Regions from separate parts of the Paenibacillus sp. FSL M7-0134 genome, predicted to be linked through region 2. Evidence: riboswitches for the same ligand, from Rfam matches in the RefSeq annotation. Region 2 holds a riboswitch; each other region holds the start of a gene.
The links. A riboswitch is a leader RNA that binds a small molecule or an ion and turns the genes downstream of it on or off. The one in region 2 is predicted to bind cyclic di-AMP.
Positions count from the first base shown of each region.

Region 1: it holds a riboswitch for cyclic di-AMP, as region 2 does, so the genes downstream of both, NSQ58_RS14755 (3D domain-containing protein) here and NSQ58_RS05030 (3D domain-containing protein) in region 2, are expected to answer to the same signal.
Region 3: it holds a riboswitch for cyclic di-AMP, as region 2 does, so the genes downstream of both, NSQ58_RS07510 (TrkH family potassium uptake protein) here and NSQ58_RS05030 (3D domain-containing protein) in region 2, are expected to answer to the same signal.

Region 1 is NZ_JBBOXV010000001.1:3,273,155-3,280,712, reverse strand. Features, by position in the region: gene NSQ58_RS14785 (DUF4247 domain-containing protein) at 1-281, opposite strand, end outside; gene NSQ58_RS14780 (DUF4178 domain-containing protein) at 295-801, opposite strand; gene NSQ58_RS14775 (DUF350 domain-containing protein) at 826-1,233, opposite strand; gene NSQ58_RS14770 (PspA/IM30 family protein) at 1,365-2,033, opposite strand; gene NSQ58_RS14765 (NADH:flavin oxidoreductase/NADH oxidase) at 2,121-3,143, opposite strand; gene NSQ58_RS14760 (polysaccharide deacetylase family protein) at 3,449-4,255, shown strand; gene NSQ58_RS14755 (3D domain-containing protein) at 4,454-5,122, opposite strand; cyclic di-AMP (ydaO/yuaA leader) riboswitch at 5,129-5,297, opposite strand; gene NSQ58_RS14750 (amino acid ABC transporter ATP-binding protein) at 5,532-6,254, opposite strand; gene NSQ58_RS14745 (ABC transporter substrate-binding protein/permease) at 6,241-7,558, opposite strand, start outside.
Region 2 is NZ_JBBOXV010000001.1:1,137,975-1,145,532, reverse strand. Features, by position in the region: gene rnmV (ribonuclease M5) at 1-517, opposite strand, end outside; gene NSQ58_RS05030 (3D domain-containing protein) at 664-1,812, opposite strand; cyclic di-AMP (ydaO/yuaA leader) riboswitch at 2,084-2,366, opposite strand; gene NSQ58_RS05025 (TatD family hydrolase) at 2,568-3,338, opposite strand; gene NSQ58_RS05020 (HD domain-containing protein) at 3,381-4,664, opposite strand; gene NSQ58_RS05015 (AbrB/MazE/SpoVT family DNA-binding domain-containing protein) at 4,996-5,250, shown strand; gene rsmI (16S rRNA (cytidine(1402)-2'-O)-methyltransferase) at 5,375-6,256, opposite strand; gene NSQ58_RS05005 (tRNA1(Val) (adenine(37)-N6)-methyltransferase) at 6,253-7,008, opposite strand; gene yabA (DNA replication initiation control protein YabA) at 7,099-7,473, opposite strand; gene NSQ58_RS04995 (PSP1 domain-containing protein) at 7,501-7,558, opposite strand, start outside.
Region 3 is NZ_JBBOXV010000001.1:1,686,241-1,693,798, reverse strand. Features, by position in the region: gene NSQ58_RS07525 (succinate dehydrogenase cytochrome b558 subunit) at 1-50, opposite strand, end outside; gene NSQ58_RS07520 (LysR family transcriptional regulator) at 277-1,182, shown strand; gene NSQ58_RS07515 (potassium channel family protein) at 1,188-1,865, opposite strand; gene NSQ58_RS07510 (TrkH family potassium uptake protein) at 1,973-3,313, opposite strand; cyclic di-AMP (ydaO/yuaA leader) riboswitch at 3,723-3,875, opposite strand; gene NSQ58_RS07505 (CPBP family intramembrane glutamic endopeptidase) at 4,137-5,867, shown strand; gene uvrC (excinuclease ABC subunit UvrC) at 5,836-7,558, opposite strand, start outside.

The DNA.
Region 1 (7,558 bases), 2.1 Mb from region 2:
TGCAAATGGTACCACTCATCGCTATATACCAGAAACATCCGCTCATTGCTCTGCGGTGACATTTGTTCCGGTGTACGCTGTTCTTTCAATTCCTCCGCTACTTCCGGGACTGTCTTGCCAGCTGCCCGGTATACATACGAGGTCGAGTTTCCGCTGCCACTAACCGATTCCAACGGATACGTATCTTTTACACTTGGCGCGCCGCAGCCGCTTAACACGGATACGAACAAGCTCAGCGCCACAATGACCTTTAATGCATACTGCCAGGTGCGTTTGCTCATGTGTAACCCTCTCCTAGCTCGCCCGAATAACCCTGACGTCTCCGGTAATCACTTCTTCTCCTTCATAAAGCATAAAGCGACCGTCCTGCCACTCTACCCGCAACAGATGGTAATCATCAGACTGGTACTGCCACACATGCTGCTCTCCACCCTGTCGGAAAGGAGCACGGCCCATGACGGTAACATGCCCAGAATACTGCTCCTCCAAATGATACGTTGTATCATCCAACTCTAAAATGGTCGGCACTTCCTCAGGGTTGTCAAGTCTGCCGTCGATGGCCTGATATAGTCCAAATTGCAGTGTTTCCCGTTCCTCAATATGAAGATAACTGACTTGATTACCATCCTGAAGCGTCAAAACAACGGCATTCCGGGCACGATTATGTACACGACCTACCACTTCATAGGTGACAAGCGACACTTCACAGATATCACCTGGATTTAAGTGAAGCATGCTTTTCTCTGCTTTCGGCGGCTCCGGCTTAGCAAATAGATTTGAAATTCGTTTCCACACACTCATGGTTATATTCCTGCCTTTCTTAGCCTAGAAGCATGCTGTAATGATCAAGGCGCCAACCAGATGCAGCGCTCCTGAAAACAGACCGAAACCAATTTTACCTTCCTGTGTCCCTTTATCCAGATCAAACTGAGCCCAGTACCGCAACAGCAGACGTACAATAACTTCCAAAACAAGCAGGATGACAAAGGCAATCACAGAATACACAAGCGCTTCGAGCAAATTATTAGCTGTAGCGATAGAGCCTGACAAGATATAACCTTGTGCAACTAACTTCATAATCATTCGTACCGTTACGGCCATATTTCCAGCCTTCACTTCGGCAAAATCCTTATACTTCGTAAATAAAGAGTCGACATACATTAATGCGAAGATCAAAATAGCCCCCGCACCAGTCCATACAAGCATTGCTTTCATCGTTTCTAAAAAATGCATTTCATACCATCCTCCACATCTTCTTGACCTTCATATAATGTTTTACGCCTCCAGGCAGGGAAAAGCGAAGGAGAAAACGTTTCTCCTTCGCTTCCTGAGCAATCACTCTTGGCGGCACTGCTAAAATGTTCTTATTTATTTTCGTATTGCTTCAACAAAGCGGCAAGCTCATCGTCCACGGCGCTTTTCTTATCCAGCTCCTTGAACTCCTCATCCAACGATTTTTCCTTAGAAGACATTTCGTTGCTCGCTTCGGCACGTGCTTCTGCTTGCAGCATTTTTTCTTCCATACGCTTCAATCCGGCAGTTGCCGTATCAGAGCTAAAACCGTTCATAGCTTTGTTAATTTCAGTTTGCGCTTTAGCTGCATTATAACGGGCAACCAGTGTCTCGCGCTTGTTTTTCATTTCTGTCAGCTGTCTGCGCATTTCATCCAGCTTGCCACGCAGGTTATCGGCTGCAGCTTTGTTCTGTTCGTAACCAGCTTTGAACTCATTCATTTTTTGTTCAGCAGATTTCTTTTCTTCCAGCGCGCGACGAGCCAGATCTACATTTTGTGCTTTTGCAGCGGTATGTGCCTGTTCTTCGCGTTTCTTTACCAAAGCAGCCTGTTCTTCGTATTGCTGTTTGAATCTCTTTTCAATAGCAATTTGAGCGGCTACCGCTTTCTCTGCATCTTCCAGGTCCTCTTGCATATCACGAATGTATTGATCCGTCATTTTAATTGGATCTTCTGCCTTGTCAATAATGGCGTTAATGTTGGACATCGTAAGATCTCTTAATCGTTTGAAAATAGACATGTGAAGTTCCTCCTAGAGTTGAATGCTTAAATTTTAAGCTCTGTACACATGTTTACGCAAGCTTTGCAAAGAGGGTTTCAAAAATATCTAAAAGCCGCGCAAATAAGGCTCTGGGATGTCGGCCTGTACTTTTAGCTCCCGCGATGCATGCAGCGCCCAATAGGGATCACGCAGCATGGCACGGCCTATTGCTACCAGATCAGCTTCTTTCTGCTGAACAACCCGACGGGCGTCCTCATAATCATCCAGTAAGCCAACAGCAATTACAGGTACATTCAGCTTTTCACGGATGGTATGAGCCAAATCCACCTGATAGCCGGCACGCGCAGACGGGCCTCCGCCAGAACCAATCGGACCCTCACCACCAGAAGAGATATGGAAAATATCCACACCCGCATCACGATATCGTTCCCCTACGCCTGTTATGTATTCCACATTATATCCATCCTCGACGTATTCTTTGGCAGATATCCGCATAAGCACAGGCATATCAGCAGGAAGAACCTCTTTAACAGCATGTATGACCTCAACACCGAACAGTGACAAATCCTGCCCATATTCATCTTCTCTGGCATTTGTTAAAGGCGAATGAAATTGATGGATCAGATAGCCGTGAGCGCCATGTATCTCGACCGTGTCAAAACCTGCTTCCACCGCGCGGCGCGCGCCTTCTTTGTATGCCTGAACCAGTTCCCTGACTTCAGCTGTCTTTAAGGCGTGCGGCTCTTTAAAGCGTTCGCTAAAAGGAATCGAGGAAGGACCCACAGGTTGCTCAGCATCTTCAGCCTTGCGTCCAGCGTGGCCTAGTTGAATGCCAATTTTGGCACCATACTTGTGAACTTCCTCTACAATCTTACGATATGCAGGAATATGTTCGTCACTCCAAATACCCAAATCACGATCTGTAATACGTCCATCTGGATGGACCGCTGTCATTTCCACAATAATAAGTCCAGTGCCTCCTACTGCCCGGCTCACATAATGGACATGATGCCAATCCGTTGGATTTCCGTCCTTGGCCTCCACGCTGTATTGGCACATCGGGGGCATGACAATCCGATTTTTTAAAGAAAGCCCCTTTAATTGATAAGGAGTAAACAAGTCGGTCACTTTTATCCATCCTTCCTTCAATTCCATGTCTGTATAATTATGAATTGCATCCCCATTATACACCAGCTGTCACGGTATACCGAATTCGTTGTAAGGCTAAAACTTGCGAAAATGCTCCTGTTTTCGGTCATGTTTAAGAGAATATGTACGTTTAGCTCCATCATCTTCATTGATAATCGTTTCATCGTGGACTTCTTTCCAGTCGTTTATGAGCCGAACTTGGTAACCAGCATATTTTTAATAGGACAGGTACATAATAGTCGAGAGCACCACTAGGTATCACTGCACGGAAAGGGGGGATACATATGCCGTACAGGGGAGTGTTGCCAGGCTTGGCACTGTTACTAGCATTTTCAAGTTTACCCGTTCACGCGGATGCGCCTCCCAACATCGGAACGCCCCATCCCAAGGAAGCAGTTGTTGCTTCTTCTGTACAACAGAGCATAGATCGAGCAACTCCTACATTAGCAATGCTGCGAAAAAAACATGCGGACATTTTTAAAATGTGCGGCCCACACACCCGCCAAATTGCCCTAACCTTTGATGATGTGCCCGATTCTAGGTATACGCCGCAGGTTTTGGACGTATTACACGCCAATGGCATCAAAGCTACCTTTTTCATCGTCGGTCACCGTGCGGAAAAGCATCCGGGGATCATACGCCGTATTATCCGTGAAGGCCATGCTATAGGAAACCATTCCTATACTCATCCTGATTTTAGGAAGGCCACACCAGAACGCTTTCGCAACCAGATTACAAAAACAGAACGTATTTTACAAGCCAGCGCAGGTTTTCGCCCCAAGTTGATTCGTCCACCCTACGGTGAAATCACGGAGCCTCAAATCCAGTGGGCACGTCGTCATGGCTACATGATTGTCAATTGGAATGTAGACTCTCTCGACTGGAAGGGACTAAGTAAAACACAAATTCAGCGCAATGTGATCCCAGCTACTGGGCCTGGCTCTATTATTTTAATGCACGCAGGTGGAGGTCAAAGTTCCAACTTGCAAGGCACTGTTCAAGCTCTGCCGGGTCTAATTCACTCTCTAAAAGCTAAGGGCTACAAATTTGTCACAGTCCCCCGGCTACTCCACACATCGGAACAGAAATAACCATATGTTTATGATTGAGCTACAAGCTAAAGCAACGTAAAAAGGCTGTCTTACCAGCAGAAGTTTTCTGCTCGTCAAGACAGCCTTTTTTATGGATAGGACCTGATAAGAGTCTGACCTAGTTATATGCGGTAGGATACAGGCATTAAGTTTACATAATATATATTATGTTTAATTAAACCATATATACGTATAATGCTATTTATCAATAACGTACAGCTTCACATTTTGAAATCCAAAGTCGTTCACAAATGATTTGTTGCCAGGAATAAAGATATCAATCCGTTTTCCTGTAATGGCGCTGCCCTGATCGCGAGCGACAGCTACAAAAGAATGATCCGGCAAACCTGGGTGGGAATAGCCTGTAACCAGCACTTTCGTGCCCATCGGAATGACGTTCGGGTCTACCGCAATTGTACCTAGTTTAAGCGGATTGCCGTAGTAGTCCACTGCTCCCCATTTACCATTCTCATCGGCTGCGGCAGAATACGCAGTAGCCTTAACGTCGACTATTTTGCTATAGTTAAATGTTTTGCCCCACGCTTCAATCGCTGGCCCCTCATTCGCTGGTGCTTTCTCCGTAAGAAGCTGAGGCTTCGAATCCGAAGCTGCATTCACACTTTTTTCACCAGGTACCTTAATTTGCAGACCTGCATATATATTGTTAGAGGCAATGTTTGGGTTCGCCTTCGTCAGCTCGTCCACTGATACTCCATAACGTTGAGCAAGCAAAAAGAAGGTATCGCCATCTTTGGCAGTATGAAGCGAAGCAGCATCCGCTACTCCAGCTGTCTGTGCCAGCCCTGCAATGGCTGCGGCAAGCACCGCAAATTTCATGGTTTTTCCAATATGTTTTAGATGTTTCAAAGATATGTACCTCCTCTGTTATGCCTGCGAAGTTAGCTGTCGGATTCGGACTCAGGAGAAGCCCTATGCTTGTGCAATTCACCCCTAGGCATATTCCATATCGTCTTATGACGTATCGGAAAGACTGCCGTTGTTACGTCCCCCGCACTTCCCATAGTTTGGGCCCAGCATTCAGCGTTTTTCATAACCGCATGCTGTCCCGGTAAGTTTTGGCTTACTGCATAATATCACAATTTTGTAACCTTATCCGCATGAAAATGTTGGGAACCTTGAACATCATACTATACTCGTTACAATTTTGTCACCAAGAAATCGATATTTGTTACGAAAATATGGTGAAATGGTGACAAAAAAAGAAAAAGCCCTCCGTCAAACGGAGGGCTTTTTTATAGCTCATATCAGCACTTTCTTACAATACTTTGGCAAGAAAATCACGGGTGCGATCATGGCTTGGAGTACCAAATACCTGCTCTGGTGTACCTTGTTCCACAATTTGACCGTTATCCATAAAGATGATTCGATCGCCTACCTCGCGGGCAAAGCCCATTTCATGCGTCACGATTACCATGGTCATGCCGCCTTCGGCGAGCTTCTTCATTACATCCAGAACCTCTCCAACCATTTCAGGGTCCAATGCAGAAGTCGGCTCATCGAACAGCATTACGTGCGGCTGCATGGCCAAAGCACGCGCAATCGCAATACGTTGCTTCTGACCACCGGATAGCTGGTTCGGATAGGTATTCTTCTTATCCTCAAGCCCTACGGTACGCAGGAGTTCTAGCGCAATTTTTTCCGCTTCCTTCCCTGACTGTCTTCTAACCTGCGTTGGTGCAAGCGTCAGATTCTGCAACACTGTTTTATGCGGGAACAGATTAAAATGCTGGAACACCATCCCCATCTTCTCCCGGGTTACATTAATATTATGACCACGAGCTGTAATCGGCTCGCCCTCAAACAAAATCTCCCCGTCCGTAGGCTGTTCTAGCAGATTCATGCAACGTAAAAACGTACTCTTCCCCGAACCGCTGGGACCGATGATGACGACGACTTCACCTTTGGCGATATCTATATCAATGCCTTTTAAAATCTCATTCTTGCCGAACGATTTACGCAGTTGTTTAACGGTGATCACTGGCTCTCAACTTCCTTTCCCATAAACCCAGCAGCTTAGACAAGCTGAATGTCATTACAAAATAAATAGCGGCTGCGATTACGAACGGACTTAATCCTTCGTAGGTAATGTTCTTAATGACCTGGGCCTGATACATAATATCCACCATCCCAATGGTCGAAATAATGGATGATTCTTTAATGATCGTAATAAACTCATTACCGATAGCAGGCAAAATAGATTTAAACGCTTGCGGCAAAATGACATGACGCATAGCTTTGCCTCGTCCCATACCCAATGAACGGGCAGCCTCCATCTGTCCACGGTCTACTGCCTGGATACCTGCACGGAAAATTTCAGCCAGATATGCCGAGCTATTCAGAGACAATGTGATTATACCAGACTGGAGTGGAGTAAAATTGACACCCAGCGTCAAAGCAACCCCGTAGTGAATAATCATGAGTTGCACCAGCATAGGTGTGCCACGCAGTATCTCTACATAAGTGGTACCTAACCACTCAATGATGCGTACTCCACTCATACGTAGCAAGGATATGATCAGACCAATGATGAATCCGAACAGTACTCCGAGCGCAGACAGCAACAAGGTGTAGCCGATACCCGTAGCGTATAAACTGCGGTATTTCCAAAAAATATCTACAATGTTATTAGAAGAAACCTGACGATCCGCAGAAAGTGCACTCGCTTCCGTGGAAAACTTCTCAATCGACCCGTCTGCTTTCAGGCGAGCCAACGTTTTATTTACAGAAGCAAGCAATTCTGCATTCCCTTTACGGATACCTACAGCTGTTTCTGCTCCCGCATCCTCAGGCACAGCCTTGGCAAGGGTTACGGTACCGTCTAACGTGTATCCTTTAGCAACCGTATCTTCGATCACGACAGCGTTCACACGCTGGGTCCGCAGCTGGAGTACCAGGTCAGATATTTTATCCAGTGAAGTTACAGAGGCATTGGGCACTTTTTGAGCAATCTCTTCCTGAATACTTCCCTTTTGTGCTCCGATCTTCTCGCCTTTCAAAGCATCCATCGTCGGATATTTGTCTTTATCCTCTGGGCGTACCATGATGACTTGCTTGGAGCGATAGTATACATCCGAAAAATCAATACTCTTTCTGCGTTCATCCGTTGGTGTCATACCGGACAGTACCAAGTCTACACGACCACTTTGCAGAGCAGGCAGCAAAGAGTCAAAACTCATGTCTTCAGGGACCATCTCCGCATCCAAATCTTTGGCGATTTCCTTGGCGATATCCACATCGAACCCAACAATGGTATCCTTACCGTTAATGACTTTATGAAACTCA
Region 2 (7,558 bases):
GCGCCCCGGCAAATTCCTCGCGGCTGATCTGAAATACAGAGAGCCGTTTATGTAGCTGCTTTCCGTTGCAATAACCAATACCCAGCACATTCCCTAAGGCCATACGGCGTGCAGCAGCATTGGGATGGGTGATGAGTCCAGCATCAATCAGGTCCGCCCACTCAATCAGCGGGTCGGCGCCTTCCACTGTCGTATGGACCCGTGCAAGAGCGTGTCTGATCGCTTCTGGTGAGGCATTCTCCACGCCAATATCTCCTTTGCGCGTCGCTTCTGCCTCGGGTATAAAGGCCTGCTTGCAGCCGGGTACCTTGGAAGCGATAATCTTACGGATGCGCTCCCCTGCATGATCGGGATCGGTTAAAATGATGACCCCCCGCCGCTCCTGCGCCAATGCAATTTTACGCAGCGTCATTTTATTAATGGCGGAGCCGCCAGTTTCTATCGTATCCGCATCAACAGCGCGGCGAATGGCCACCGTATCATCCCGGCCCTCTACCACGATCACTTCCTTGATCATTTGCGTTTCCCTCCACTGCTACACAGCAAGCTATATTTATCTTTCCCTGCTTTTGAAAACAAAATAAGAAGAGGATATCCTCTTCTTAGCATGGCATAACTATGTTGTTAATACTATCGCATTGCCCTCAACATACACAACCTGTTTTAGTTGATTTCAGGCTTTATCGGTCCGATAACATAAACGGTTTTACCGTGCTTACGACCAAATTGGTTGGCTCGGCTCAAACTCTCATAATACACATCGATTTTGTGGCCTTTAATCGCGCCACCGGTATCCTCCGCACGGCGGAAGCCCACCCCTTCGATATACACCCACCAGCCGATTGGAATTACACTCGGATCGACCGCGATGGTGCGTCCTTCCGTGACACGTGCGCCGGATGCAGTACGTGTACCGATACCTGGCTCCTGTGAGGAATACGCCGTCATGGAGACATTTTGTAAAACTTTGCTATATTTAAAATTGACGCCTGCTTTACGGACAGCACTGCCCGAACTAACCGTTGTTGCCTTAACCGCATCATTGGGACCGACGGAAGCAGCCAGAACGACCGGTTTTTTCTTCGTTCCTACTGCAATGACTTTATCCACACGGTTCTGTGCAACTTCCTTGTTAACCAGCTGTTTGGATACCAACTTTCCATCATGATATACCTTTTGAACGTGCTGGACGACCACACCCGATTTGCCGCTTTGAATGACCCGATTATCGCCTTTATAAAGACTCGGATCGGCCGTTTTGATGACCTGATAAGGCACCTGTTTTTTCTGTTCGACCTGCTGTTTCTTCACACGGACGATTTTTATGTCCATGTTAGACGAAACAGAGGCATCCAACGCAGGATAAACTTTATCCGTTGATGATAATTTATAGCCCGAGGTACGAATGGCACCTTCTACTGTATTTTCTGTTGTGTACAGCTTTTTCGTCTCATTGCCTGAAGATACTTTGACTTGATTGGCACGTTTAATGACTACGCGATCGCCATCCTGTATTGCTCCATTTAGCGGCATGGAAACTGTATCATGCGGCTGAAGTGAAATGGAATGCTCGCTCAGCAAATCTTGAAGCTTGGATTCCCGGGTTTCTACCGCAGACGCCTTGCCATCGATGACAAAAAAGACTTGTTTTTTAGATTGCGTGTACATCAGAATTGAAATCATAATCGTTAGCGCGATTAGAAAAATAGCAACCAAAGCAGCCTGGCGCACATTCTCTTGCTTCCAACGCAATACGTAAGACATGCTGGATGAGCGTGACTCATGGGTATCCTTTTTTTGGAAAATGCCCATTTCCTCCGTCCTCCTTACATAGCCCGCCGTCTGGAGTAAGACATAGTTGAGATTTGACGTGACTATAACAGATTTTCTACAAGACAAGCCCAAACTGCGACTGTCCTGCACCATGTACCCGTCTTCGCGGCATGCTGTCCTCCCCTGTTTAACCACAGTATGATGACAGATTTTCTTTTATTCACAACAAAAAAAGCCAGAGAAAGAGACTAGAGAGCTCTTTCGTGGCTTCCGGCATGTGTGAATATGCGGGAAAACTCATGCACGAGATGGCTTCTCTCTTGTTACGCTTACGGGGTTAGCTGTCGGGTTCGGACGTAGAGAGTCGCCCTAGCTTGGGTCAACCGCTCATGGCGGTCGCCTTCACATTCACCCCGAAGACCCAGAAAGAAATCGAAATACGGCTCCTCCACCTATTCAATCCCATCCGGGGAAAGAATTTCGGTCGAGCCGGCTGGCGGAAGAGACGTTCCCTTCTTGCACATATGCCGGACGTACTGTAAGCCATATCGGTTCCCCCGTTCCCTGTAAAAGGGACTCAGCGAGACTGGTTCATGAAATGACTTGTTGATGTTTACATTCAAACAACAATTCACTGAAAAGATGATATCCTGTTTCTATGCATGTTGTAAAGCAGGTTTCAAGTACATTTTTTAAAATATTCGGTTAAAATATTGTAATATTCTCGAGTTTCCTGCAACAAATTCATGATTAGCTTCGTCTATCTCTTTATTTTGATCGATTTCTTCACTTTTTCATTGAATGTCAAATCGTTCCAGGGCATTTTGGGTCGTTATTGACACTAATTCCTCCACTGTAATCCCTTTGATTTGGGCTGCAGCCTCTGCTACCAGTCTCACATGTGCAGACTCATTTCGCTTCCCACGAAACGGATGAGGCGTCAGATAGGGAGCATCAGTTTCAATGAGCAGACGGTCCAGCGGCACCTGTGCGAGCACCTCTTTTGGCTGCTTGGCATTTTTGAACGTTATTGGACCACCAAAGGAAAGGTGAAATCCCATATCCAGCACCATTTTGGCTGTCTCCCAGCTACCCGAAAAGGAGTGCATGACTCCTCCAATCTCACTCGCTTTTTCCTCGCGCAATATCCTAACAATATCTTCATGTGCATCCCGGTTATGAATAACAATGGGCATTTTGAGCTCACGAGCCAGACCAATTTGATTTCGAAACACCCGATGCTGAACATCCTTCGGTGATGTATCCCAATAATAATCCAGACCGATCTCTCCGATGGCTACAACCTTCTTATGACTGCATAACGATGCAATCCATTCTAAATCGCCCTCCTGCATTGTAATAGCATCCTGAGGGTGCCATCCGACTGCCGCATAAATAAAATCATACGTCTCGGCCAATTTCATGGTGGATGGAATGGTCTCACGATTAAATCCGATATTGATCATCCGTGTTACTCCTGATTCGACAGCACGTGCTATAACTTCTTCACGATCTTCGTCAAATTGTGGCGCATCCAAGTGAGTATGAGTGTCGAATAAATCCAAGGTTTACATCTCCTTTTTTTACTTACATTTCTATATAGTTGTCTATTCTTTGACAAAATAATTCCTTATTTCGGCAGGAAGCCTGTCTTTTACCGCGTTCAATTTATTCTGGGGAAAATACATATGATATTTTCCTCGGTGAATACCACTTATTGAGCGCACAATTTCCGAAACTTCGGATATTTCACTCACCTCGCCCTGACGTCCAAGCAGTAAAATCTGGTTGTCCGTCGAGCCACCCTGCCGAAACACATCATAAGGAAGATCTGTCGGAAAATCAATTTCAAAATCATATTCAGGGTGCAAACCAGCCTCTTTCAAAGCTTCTCTAATACTGTCAATGGTATCTGTATCCATATTTTCAATCTCTACATATTTATACAATCTACGGTCCATAAAACGGCTGCTCAAATCACTTAAAATCTCGTCCTTTTCTCGTTTCCACTGGCTAAATACGGTCTGGATTAATGACTCGTCGAGCATCAGATATTGCTCTACTGTAAGCTCTCCTTTCAACAGATCCGGCAGCGGGTCCAGCAGAAAACCAAACTCATATCCGTTTTTAAACAATTCCTTTGCTCGCTTGAAAATTTTACGTAAAAGGATTTCCGAGCTGCGTGTTACAGGATGAAAATAAATTTGCCAATACATCTGATAGCGTGACATTAAATAATCTTCTACTGCATGCATGCCTGATTCCTTCACAACAATTCTCCCATTATGAGGACGCAGCAGTCGTAAAATACGATCCAAATCAATCGTGCCGTAGTTGACACCTGTTGAATGAGCATCCCGCAACAAATAATCCATACGGTCGGCATCTAGCGGACTGGTTACCAAGTTGACAACGATTGGCTTATCATACGTTTTGGCTATAACCGCAGCCACCTTTTGTGGAAGCTTGTCGTCGACTTGCCGTAGCACGGCGTTGATCTTCGTGTCTCCCAGTACAATGCGGCATGTCCAATCCTCATGGTTCATATGAAAGGCTTCCTCAATTGAATGAGAAAATGGGCCATGCCCCACATCATGCAATAGGGCCGCACACAGAGCAACCAGCCTTTCCTCCTTCGGCCAATCTGGGAAATCTCCACGTTCAAATTGAGAAATAATACGTCTCGTAATCTCATATACGCCCAATGAATGTGAAAAACGGCTATGCTCCGCTCCATGAAACGTAAGATACGATGTGCCTAACTGCCGTATGCGCCGTAAACGTTGGAACTCCGGCGTGTTGATCAACCGCCATATCACAGTATCCTGAACATGGATGTAATTATGTACCGGGTCTTTAAAAACTTTTTCTTCACTGAGTGGCTGGTGCAAGATATCAGCTCCTTTAATATTCGGAATAATGGATTAAAATACAATAAAATCCTAAATGATTTCCTTCATTCGACATTCTTTGTCGTAATATGTCGAATTATAGTTTTTCGACATTTCCAAATCGACAAACTGAATAAATCATCAATAAGATAAGGCAATACACATGAGTAAAGGTCTTTAATCTAAATACTTTTGCATAATCAGACTGTTACTACATTTTTAAGGTTGACTGTTTTGGGAATCGTTGGTATAGTAAATATCAGAAAAGAGAAAATTTTGTCGAATCATGACACTTATATTATTTTAAACGGCGAGAGGAGCCTGATTTATTATGATGAAATCCACTGGTATTGTAAGAAAAGTTGACGAGCTCGGACGTGTTGTTATTCCAATCGAATTGCGTCGTACCCTGGGAATCGGAGAGAAAGACGCTTTGGAAATTTATGTTGATGGCGAACGCATCATGCTTAAAAAATACGAGCCTGCTTGTATCTTCTGCGGCAATGCTGAGAACGTAATTTACTTCAAAGGGAAAATTGTTTGCCAAGATTGCATTTCTGAAATCCCAACACCTGTGACAAACTGAGAATTTTAGTATATAATAGACTTATCAGATATTGTTAATTCTAACCTTTTTCATATATACTCCTTGTTGCCTTCCACGGTTTGAACCCAACCGTTGGAAGGCCCTTTTTTGTTCAGACAGATATTCATAAGAGTGCGTTGTAAACATCTCTCTTGGAGATTGAACGATCTGTGGCTGTACGCTTCATTGCATCCTTGCGTGTAAGTCCCTCTGCCTCGTAATGTGCGACGTGGGACTCCAAAGATAAGGACTGCCACCACGCCTGACGTTCCTGTTCCTCTTCCTCTTCGTCTTTTCCTTCAACCACCAGGCAATATTCACCAATCGGTGGATTTCCCTCTAGTCTAGCAAGGCATTGCTCCACGGTTCCCCGAACCCATTCCTCATGCAGCTTGGTCAGCTCACGCGCAAGCACCACTTTGCGTGAACCTAATGTTTCCTTCAACACCATCAATGTCTTCACAATGCGATGAGGCGATTCATAAAAAATAATTGTGCCGTGAGATACCTGAAACGATAGCAACAGCTTCTCTAGGTCCTTTTTCTCCCGTGGTGGAAAGCCAGCGAAGGTGAACCTTTCTGTATCCAGTCCTGAAGCAATTAAAGCCGATAGTGCCGCATTTGCTCCTGGGATAGGAATGACGCTAATTTCCGCTTCCAGTGCCAGCTTGACCAGATCCGAACCAGGGTCAGAAATGGCCGGTAGACCTGCATCGCTAACCAGTGCCAAATTTTTTCCTTCTATTATATAACGTATCAGTTCAGGCCCACTGGCAGCCTTATTATGTTCATGATAACTGAAGAGCATATCCGGTGTAATTTCGAAATGGGTGAGCAGTTTGCGTGTCTGCCGCGTATCTTCGGCAGCGATAATACTACATGATTTTAAGGTGTTAATCGCCCTAAAGGTCATATCGTCCAGATTCCCAATGGGTGTTGCAACAAGATACAACTTTCCCCGTTCTTCTTCGCTGGTACTAAAGCTTTTTTGTACAGCTGCTTTCACACAGAATCCCCCTTGCTTACTTCTCCATAAATATCTCTTATTTCCTGAGTATAATTCCCATTTTCCTGATATACAATGAGCGGAGGCAACAGACGAACCTCTGGTTTGCCGTCACGTAATGCTTCAACCAGTACCATATTGGCTTCCATATGAACTCGTGGGTGTACAAAACGTATTCGTTTGGGTTCCAGACTATGATTACGCATTAAGGTTATAATCTCACCCAATCGCTGCGGGCGATGAACCATGGATACTTTTCCCCCATTACGGACAAGCCGGGTGGATGCCTGAATGACTTCTTCCAGTGTACAGTTCACTTCATGACGGGCAATTGCCTGGTGAGGATTCAGCTTGATATCGCTACCATTTAGCGGCATATAGGGGGGATTCACGGTAATCGCATCATAAACACCATGTCCCGTGATGTGAACCAGCTCACGTAGGTCCCCTTCCCGAATCTGAATTGCTGCTTCTAATCCATTCAAGCTGACACTGCGTCTAGCCATATCTGCCAAGCGTGGTTGAATCTCAATTCCTTCAATAGACGCTTTTGTTCGTGTCGTTAGCAACAGCGGGACAACCCCATTGCCAGTACACAGATCCAGGATCTTTCCACGCTGTGGAATACCAGCAAAACGTGCCAGCAAGACCGCGTCCATCGAGAAGCTGAATACTTCATCACTTTGGATAATGCGCAAATTATGTGAAAGTAAATCATCAATTCGTTCAGACTTCTTTTCATTTTCGTCCATAATGCTCTCCCATCTTTTATAACCAAAATCGCTTTTCACTCATACTTCCTTACAAAAAAGCCGTAGGCATCTTGCTCCTACGGCTTGTTTTTATTTATTCAAAAATGACAGACAGAAGAGGCAATCGCCTTCCGTTCGCAAATGTCCGTAATACACGTTGCATATATGAAATCCTTCATGATACAGCCTTGCTAGATTGTCGTAGCCTTCGCCCACGACCTCACCCGTTTGCCCTTCATCCTTAATGACGATCGGAGGAGGAAGCTTCGGCTTGTTTGCCGTCTTTTCTTCTCCAGAGGTTTCACGTTTGAGCATCTTGCGCACCTGTTCGTTTTCAATCGTTAGTCGTTGATTTTCCTCCAGCAGCTCTTTTACTGCCAGTTTCAATTCACCCAGATCGCTATGCAACTGTCCCATTTGGGTTTCCATTTCGTGAATACGCGCAAAAACATTTAATTTATCCAAGTTTCCACCCCGAAGCAACCTAATGGTTTACTTGACGACTACATCGTCCATTGGAAGTTCCTTGACCTTACTGATCTCAAACAGT
Region 3 (7,558 bases), 550 kb from region 2:
GGAATGACGCCAAGAAGCGAATGCAGCTTTCTGGAATAAAATCCTCTCATCTAGGTCATGCTCCCTTCTCCCAATAATAGCGTTTTCAATAGTAATATAACATATAAAATGACAGTTCCCGACAGGAAATGTCCAACAAGGTGTCCCTTATAAGGAAAAACAAAAGTGTGAACATCTTGTGTCGCTTTCATGTTACTCCTTTTCGGCTTATAATGGAATTGCAATATACGTATTAATTATTATGTCTTTTTTGCATATAGAGAGGAAGTGGATGATTTGTTTGAGGATTTGAACGCTTTTGCCGTCATTGTCGAGCAGTCCAGCCTGAATAAAGCCTCCAAACTGCTGAATCTGTCCCAACCTGCCCTGTCTCGCAAAATTGCCAAGCTGGAGGAACAGCTGGGTGTGAATCTCTTTGATCGTCGGGGCAAACGGCTCGAAATTACGTCCACTGGCCGATTTGTTTATACATTCGCACTAGAGCAACGGCAACGACAGCTTCGCTTTTTACAAAAGCTGTCCCAGCACAAAAATGAAGCCCAGAGTATGCTTACACTCGGCGCAAGCCTCACGACACTCCAAACGACGCTGCCTACCCTCGTCGAAGCTTTCATGAGCAAGCATCCTCAAACCGAGCTGAAGCTGCTCACCGGTAAAACCCATGAAATCGTCGCCTTTGTACGTGATAAAAAAGCAGACGCCGGTATTGTCGGGTCTGCCATTCATGAAGCCGGACTGCGTTGCATTCCGCTATTTGATGATCATTTGGAGCTTGTTGTTCCCATTGGACATGAATTAACCGTCAAGACAGAAACGGCCTCGATGAAAGACCTGCAAGGATTGCCGATGATTATTTTCTCCAAAGGAACCTGGTATCGCAGTCTGACGGATGACTTATTCCAGCGCAGCGGCATCATGCCGGATATCCGCATGGAAATCGACTCCTTCGAGGCAATTGTACGCCTGCTTCCAACCTGTAAGGCTTCCGCCTTGCTACCCAAATCCTATTTGCGCAGCGAACTATTACGGGATAATGGACTCACTGCATTGTACTTGCCCGATTTGAAGGAGACACGCCGAACGACCTCCCTCATTTACTCGGAGACGACCGATCTCGGTCCGACAGCACGACGCTGGATTAGCGAGACACGTGCGTCGTTTGCAGGCTATCGTATGGTGTAGAGGGTTTAGCCCTCTTCATTGACATTAACAACCTCATCCTCAAAGCGACCGATATTGTCATTCGAGCCGATGATGACCATAATATCGTCTGCTTTTAGCCGATCCATAGCCGTCGGTGCGATCAGGATACCGTTCGCCGTATGAAGCGCCACGACACTACAACCAAAGCGAGTACGGGCATTTAGCTCTGCTAGCGTTTTGCCATTCAGACATGCAGGTACATTGAGTTCCACAATACTGTATTCTTTGGACAACTCCAAATAATCGAGCAAATTAGGCGTGACTAGCTGATGAGCCACCCGGATACCCATATCCCGTTCTGGATAAATGATCCGGTCCACACCGAGCTTCTCTAACGCACGCCCGTGCAGCACAGATATGGCTTTGGCTACGACTTTTTTCACACCCAGCTCCTTCAGCAAAATGGCGGTCAGGATGCTTACCTGAATGTCATCACCAATAGCAACAATGCCGCAATCGAAATTACGGATGCCCAGTGATCGCAATGAGTCTTCATCGGTAGCGTCCGCAACGACAGTATGTGTCAACATCTCACTCATACTGTCCACAACATCCTCATTCCGGTCAATGCCTAGCACCTCGCACCCCATATCCACCAATTGCAAAGCCAGGCTTGAGCCAAACCGTCCCAAGCCAATAACTACAAACTGCTGCGTTTTCATATCTACTCGAAAACTCCCTTATCTGAATCAATTTCATAAATGAGGATTTTACAAAAATCCTGAAATAATTAAACCCACGAAATGTATACTACATATCATGAAATGATTCATCCTATAATCATTTTGCCTTCCGGATGACGATATAATTCTTTACCCTTTTTCGGCCCCAGTGCATAAGCTAGCGTGAGTGGCCCCAGTCTACCTGCAAACATCGTCAGGGTAATCACCAGCTTGCCTATGACTGTCAAATCAGGTGTAAGCCCTATCGACAGCCCCACTGTACCAAACGCAGACACCGTCTCGAACAAGATCATCAGAAAATGATGATCTTCGGTTGCCGACAAAATCATGGTCACCCCGATCACGAACAGCAGCCCCAGCAGTGTAATGGTCAAAGCCTTGTAAATTCGTCCCTGCGCAAGTCGGTACCTGAACAGCACAATATCTTCACGCCCCCGTAGCATCGAAATCACTGCTCCAATGAGCAGCGCGAATGTTGTGGTCTTAATCCCGCCTCCAGTAGAGCCAGGAGAAGCCCCGATAAACATGAGTATGATGATAAAAAACTGCGTAGCCTGCCGCAAGCCTGCAATGTCCAGTGTATTGGCACCTGCGGTACGAGGGGTTACGGACTGGAATAAAGATCCCAGCAGTTTCCCCCCCCAATCAAGCGAGCCAAGAGTCTTTGGATTCGTAAACTCAAATACAAAAATCACGAGCGTGCCGACTACAATCATAGCGCCCGTCATGCTGAGTACCACCTTAGTATGCAAGGAAAGTCTCTTGCGCTTGCGATATTCTGCCAGGTCCGACATCACTACAAAACCAATGCCGCCTGAAATAATCAGGAACATAGCTGTAAAATTAACAATCGGATCATATACATAATCTGTCAGGCTGCGAAAGTGCCCGAATAAGTCAAAACCAGCATTGTTAAACATGGAGATGGCATGCCAAATCCCAAAATAAATCGCCCTGCCTACAGGCATATCAAACGACCAGCGAATCGCAAATATTGCAGCACATACGCCCTCAATGACCAGCGAGTACAGCAGCACCTTACGAATCAATCCGACAATTCCTTCGACAGAGGTCTGATTCATCGCTTCCTGTAAAATGAGGCGCTCCCGTAAGGAAATCCGACGTTTGAACACCAGCGCGATCAAGGTAGCCATAGTCATAAAGCCCAGGCCGCCGATCTGAATGAGCGCAGCGATAACAACTTGACCAAAGGTTGTAAAAAAGGTCCCCGTATCCTTTACGACAAGCCCTGTAACACAGGTCGCGGAAGCGGCAGTAAACAAAGCGTCTATAAACGCAAGTGGCTTTCCTGTTGTATTGGAGATCGGCAGCATTAACAATAAACTACCTATTAGAATGATAATGGCAAAACCCGCAACGAATATCTGCGGTGGAGAAAGCCGGAGCCAGCTTGCATTGGGATTCATCTATTCATCACTTCTCTCCTAATCCTTAAAACTATAAAAACAGTGATTTAAAACGGTGTAAGCCCGCTACGCGTTCCATTTGATCTTCCGATCGTCGTTGCCCCTAATTTTTTTGATTTTTCCAAACCTTTAGTAACTATAATTAGCATTCCCTGAATACAGGAAGAATGCATGTCAAGCACTACTCTGCCCCCTGTGCTATTGGCGGGCAGCAGCGAAGGGAGCAGAATTGTTCTGAAGAAGCGAAGCGTTTGCCTTTATCTCCGGATTTTAACCATTAAAGGGGTTATACAATCAAAAAATCCGGGGATAACAGCAATCGGAAGAATAATCTGCACCCGCAGCGGTCTAACCAATCCAAACACTTTTATACGCACAAAAATAGACACCGGAAAACCGAGTGCCTGACTTGGTTCCTGCTCATAGCCTACGAGGTTAGCTGACGGATTCGGGCAGCACAGTATGCCCTATTTACACATCCAATCCAGCAGGATCGGCTGTAAAATTCACCCCAGTAACATGGTTCCCCCGTTTTCTCATAGAAATTCGGCTCAACTGTATATCATTACCTATGTATTTTATAGGCATTGCCTCAAGATTATAATCCTTCTATATCCAGATCACAAAACCGATTTCGCCGAAAAAACGTGAAATTGGCTTTATTTTGCGAATGGGCATCGTTTAATCGCAGCTTATCTTATTTTATTGGAACTTTAAAGTGCTTTCACTCTATTTTCATGAATATCGCTGGTCTGTTGGCGGGAACCTGTGCAGTATGATATCTTTAATGGATGTTCTTATTTACAGATTAAGGAGGAAACTCATGAATCCTATCGGGAAACCGGTCGTGCTCACGGCCAACTTCAAAAAATTAGGCTTGCTGGGCGGGATTGGCCTGATTTGCTTTTTTATCTTTCAATTGCTTATTCCCTCGCTTAGCAATCCGAGTCCAGAATCAGTAATGAACGCAAAGGTCATCAGCAAACAAGAAGCGGTCATACACGCATTGGACTTTGCCCGCTCCGAGTTGGGCTATACTGAATCACAGTCAGAGGAGCCTGTCGTGACCTATCAGGCCGAAACAGATTTGTACGGTTATTTATCTAGAGAAAAACTGCTTCAACAGTACGACCGTACATGGAAGAAAAATTACCCTTACGAAACCTTTCGGGTTGATCTGCCTGAATCCTCAGCGAAAAGCAAACTGCAAATTCATGTGGATTTATCCACTGGGAAGGTCGTTAGCTTTAAACGGATCACCTCCAGTACCAATTACACACAGGCTGATATTTCTACGGATGAAGAAGCACGTAACAGGCTTATACGTGTAGCTGAGGACGGCATGACGCTTGAAGCCAAGGAGCAGGCGGCCGCAGTATGGGTTAAGCGCTTTGGTTTTAAGCCGTCGGACTTGAAGCTCGCCACCACTGAAAAAGAAGGTGGATTAAAGTATACCGTAGACGATAAAAAAATCGGCGCCTCGGTACTTACATTGGCTTTTACTTTCGAAGACGGTGATGTTCGCTCCTTCTCTCAAAGCTTTTCGGCCCCGTCGTCCTATACCGATTATATCGAAAAGCAAACATTTTGGGCGAATTGGATGACCTATGCGGGTTATGCCCTATTTAGCTTTGTGCTGGGTGTTCTTGCCATTGTGTATGCGTCACTCACCCGACGACATACTTCATTTGTACGCGGCATTGTTCTGTCCGTTATATACTTTATTGCAAGTATAGCTGGGACAATGAACATGCTACCTTTATTGCAAGCAGAAGCAGGCGGTAAGGGCATGCTTATATTTCTTATGGTGTTCCAGATTGGTGTTACCTTCTTCATGGCAGTAGCGCTCTACTTCTCCTTGGTCGGCGGTGACGGACTTATGCGTCAGGTTGGACTGAATGCATGGCCGCGTGCGAAAGAGCCGGGCTACGGGCTGTATGTGCTTCGCAGTATGTATGTTGGCTACTTGTGGGCCTTTATTTTACTCGGGGTACAATCCATCTTATTCTTTATACTGGAGCGCACATTTAATACATTCTCCACAACAGATGCCACGCAATCCCCTTACAATATGGCTTATCCATGGTTACTGCCGATTATGGCCTGGATGGCAGGTATTGGAGAAGAGACTGTCTACCGTCTGTTTGGTATTCCGATGGTCAAAAAAATAGTGAAAAACACTTTTGTTGCTTGTCTGATCACCACGCTGATTTGGGCACTGGGACATACACTTTATCCAATCTATCCGGTGATTTCCAGACCTATTGAGCTGACTTTTCTTGGCTTGCTGTTCAGTTTTGTGTTCCTGCGTTACGGTTTTATTGCCGCCATGTTCAGCCACGTTATTTTTGACAGCATTCTAATGGGGCTTAGTGTAATGAGTCTGGGAGACACTGTGAATGTGAGCGCTGGTCTATTCTGGATCTTACTTCCAGCCATTGTGGGTTACATCATTTATTGGTTTAGTCCTAAAAAGCCAAATCGAATTATGTTTGAACCTATTAAAAAAGAGGAGCCGTATTCTACGACTCCTCCTCCCGAAGGGCAGCTATAATCTGACGCGCAAGCTTATCCCCAATAGAGAGAGGCCGGAATTCTTCAACGCTGGCCTCTCTTATTTTTTTGAGTGATCCAAAATGCTTGAGCAGTAACTTACGCCGTTTCTCGCCGATGCCTGGAATAGAGTCCAACCGAGAAGTCACCATAGATTTGCCGCGTTGCTCGCGGTGGAACGTGATGGCAAAACGGTGAACCTCGTCCTGAATCCGTTGCAGCAGATAAAATTCTTCGCTATTGCGTGCAAGTGTCACGGCCTCAGAGGACTCTCCCACTAATAGTTGGGAAGTTCTATGTTTGGCATCCTTCACCAGACCACACACAGGAATGAACAAACCCAGCTCATTTTGCAGTACATCGGTCGCCGCCTTAATTTGTCCACGTCCACCATCCACAACGATCAAGTCGGGACGTTCCAGATTTTCCTTAAGCACACGTTCATATCTACGCCGAATAACCTCACGCATCGTTTCATAATCATCGGGTCCCTGCACAGAACGGATCTTATATTTTCGATACTCCTTCTTGGCAGGCTTGCCATCAATAAACACGATCATGGCGGAGACTGGATCGGAACCCTGGATGTTGGAGTTATCAAACGCCTCCACCCGGTGCAAGCTATCCAGCCCAATGGCACGTCCGAGATTGCTTGCAGCTTTGGATGTCCGTTCCTCATCCCGCTCGATCAGCTTAAACTTCTCATCCAAAGCAACACGTGCATTTTCCGTCGCCATGCCTGTCATTTGCTTTTTCAGTCCACGCTGCGGTACAAGTACCTTAACATCCAACCATTCAGCCAGAGCGAGAGCCGCCGTAGCTGGGTCCTCCAGTCCACCGGATAGTTGGGTTTCTGTTTCCTTTATCTCTGCATCTTGGTCACCAACTTGACCTTGATTCGTTGCTGCTGCATAAGCTGCTCGTTCTTCAGCCACCAGCAATGAGTCAGCAGAATGCTCTGTCTCCGTTTGTATCGCTTTGTCATCTGTCTGTCCGGTAGCATCGGCTGTAGGTGCACTGTGAAGTGCAGTTTCTGCCGCAACCGGTTGATCGACATTGACCTGTTCCGCCTGCATCAGCTTAGGAGAATCCGGCAGCAATATTTCCTGCGGCACTGCTGGGTTGTCACTATAATATTGCGTCACATAGGACATAAAATCACTGTAAGCCTCACCGTAGAAAGGAAAAGTCGACATATGGCGCTCGATCATTTTACCTTTGCGGACATATAGGATTTGTACACACATCCAGCCCTTATCTACTGAAAAACCGAATACATCTCGATCTTTCGCATCCGATGTGGTGATTTTCTGCTTTTCCATCATCGCGTCGATGCTGATAATCTGATCTCGCAGCTCCTTGGCCCGCTCAAAATACAATTCCTCTGCGGCCTCCTGCATTTTACGCTGAAGATCCTTTTTAATTTCCTCATGTCCCCCGCTCAAAAAGGAACCAATCTCCTGACCAATCTGCTCATACGTTTCCTTCTTCACCTCTTTCACACAAGGCCCCAAACATTGATGCATGTGATAATACAGGCACACTTCCTTGGGCATCACACCACACTTGCGTAACGGATACATACGATCCAGCAGCTTCTTCGTCTGATGTGCCGCGTAGGAATTGGGGTACGGTCCAAAATATTTTGCTTTATCTTTCAGAACGCGACGGGTCACCTCCAGCTTAGGGTGT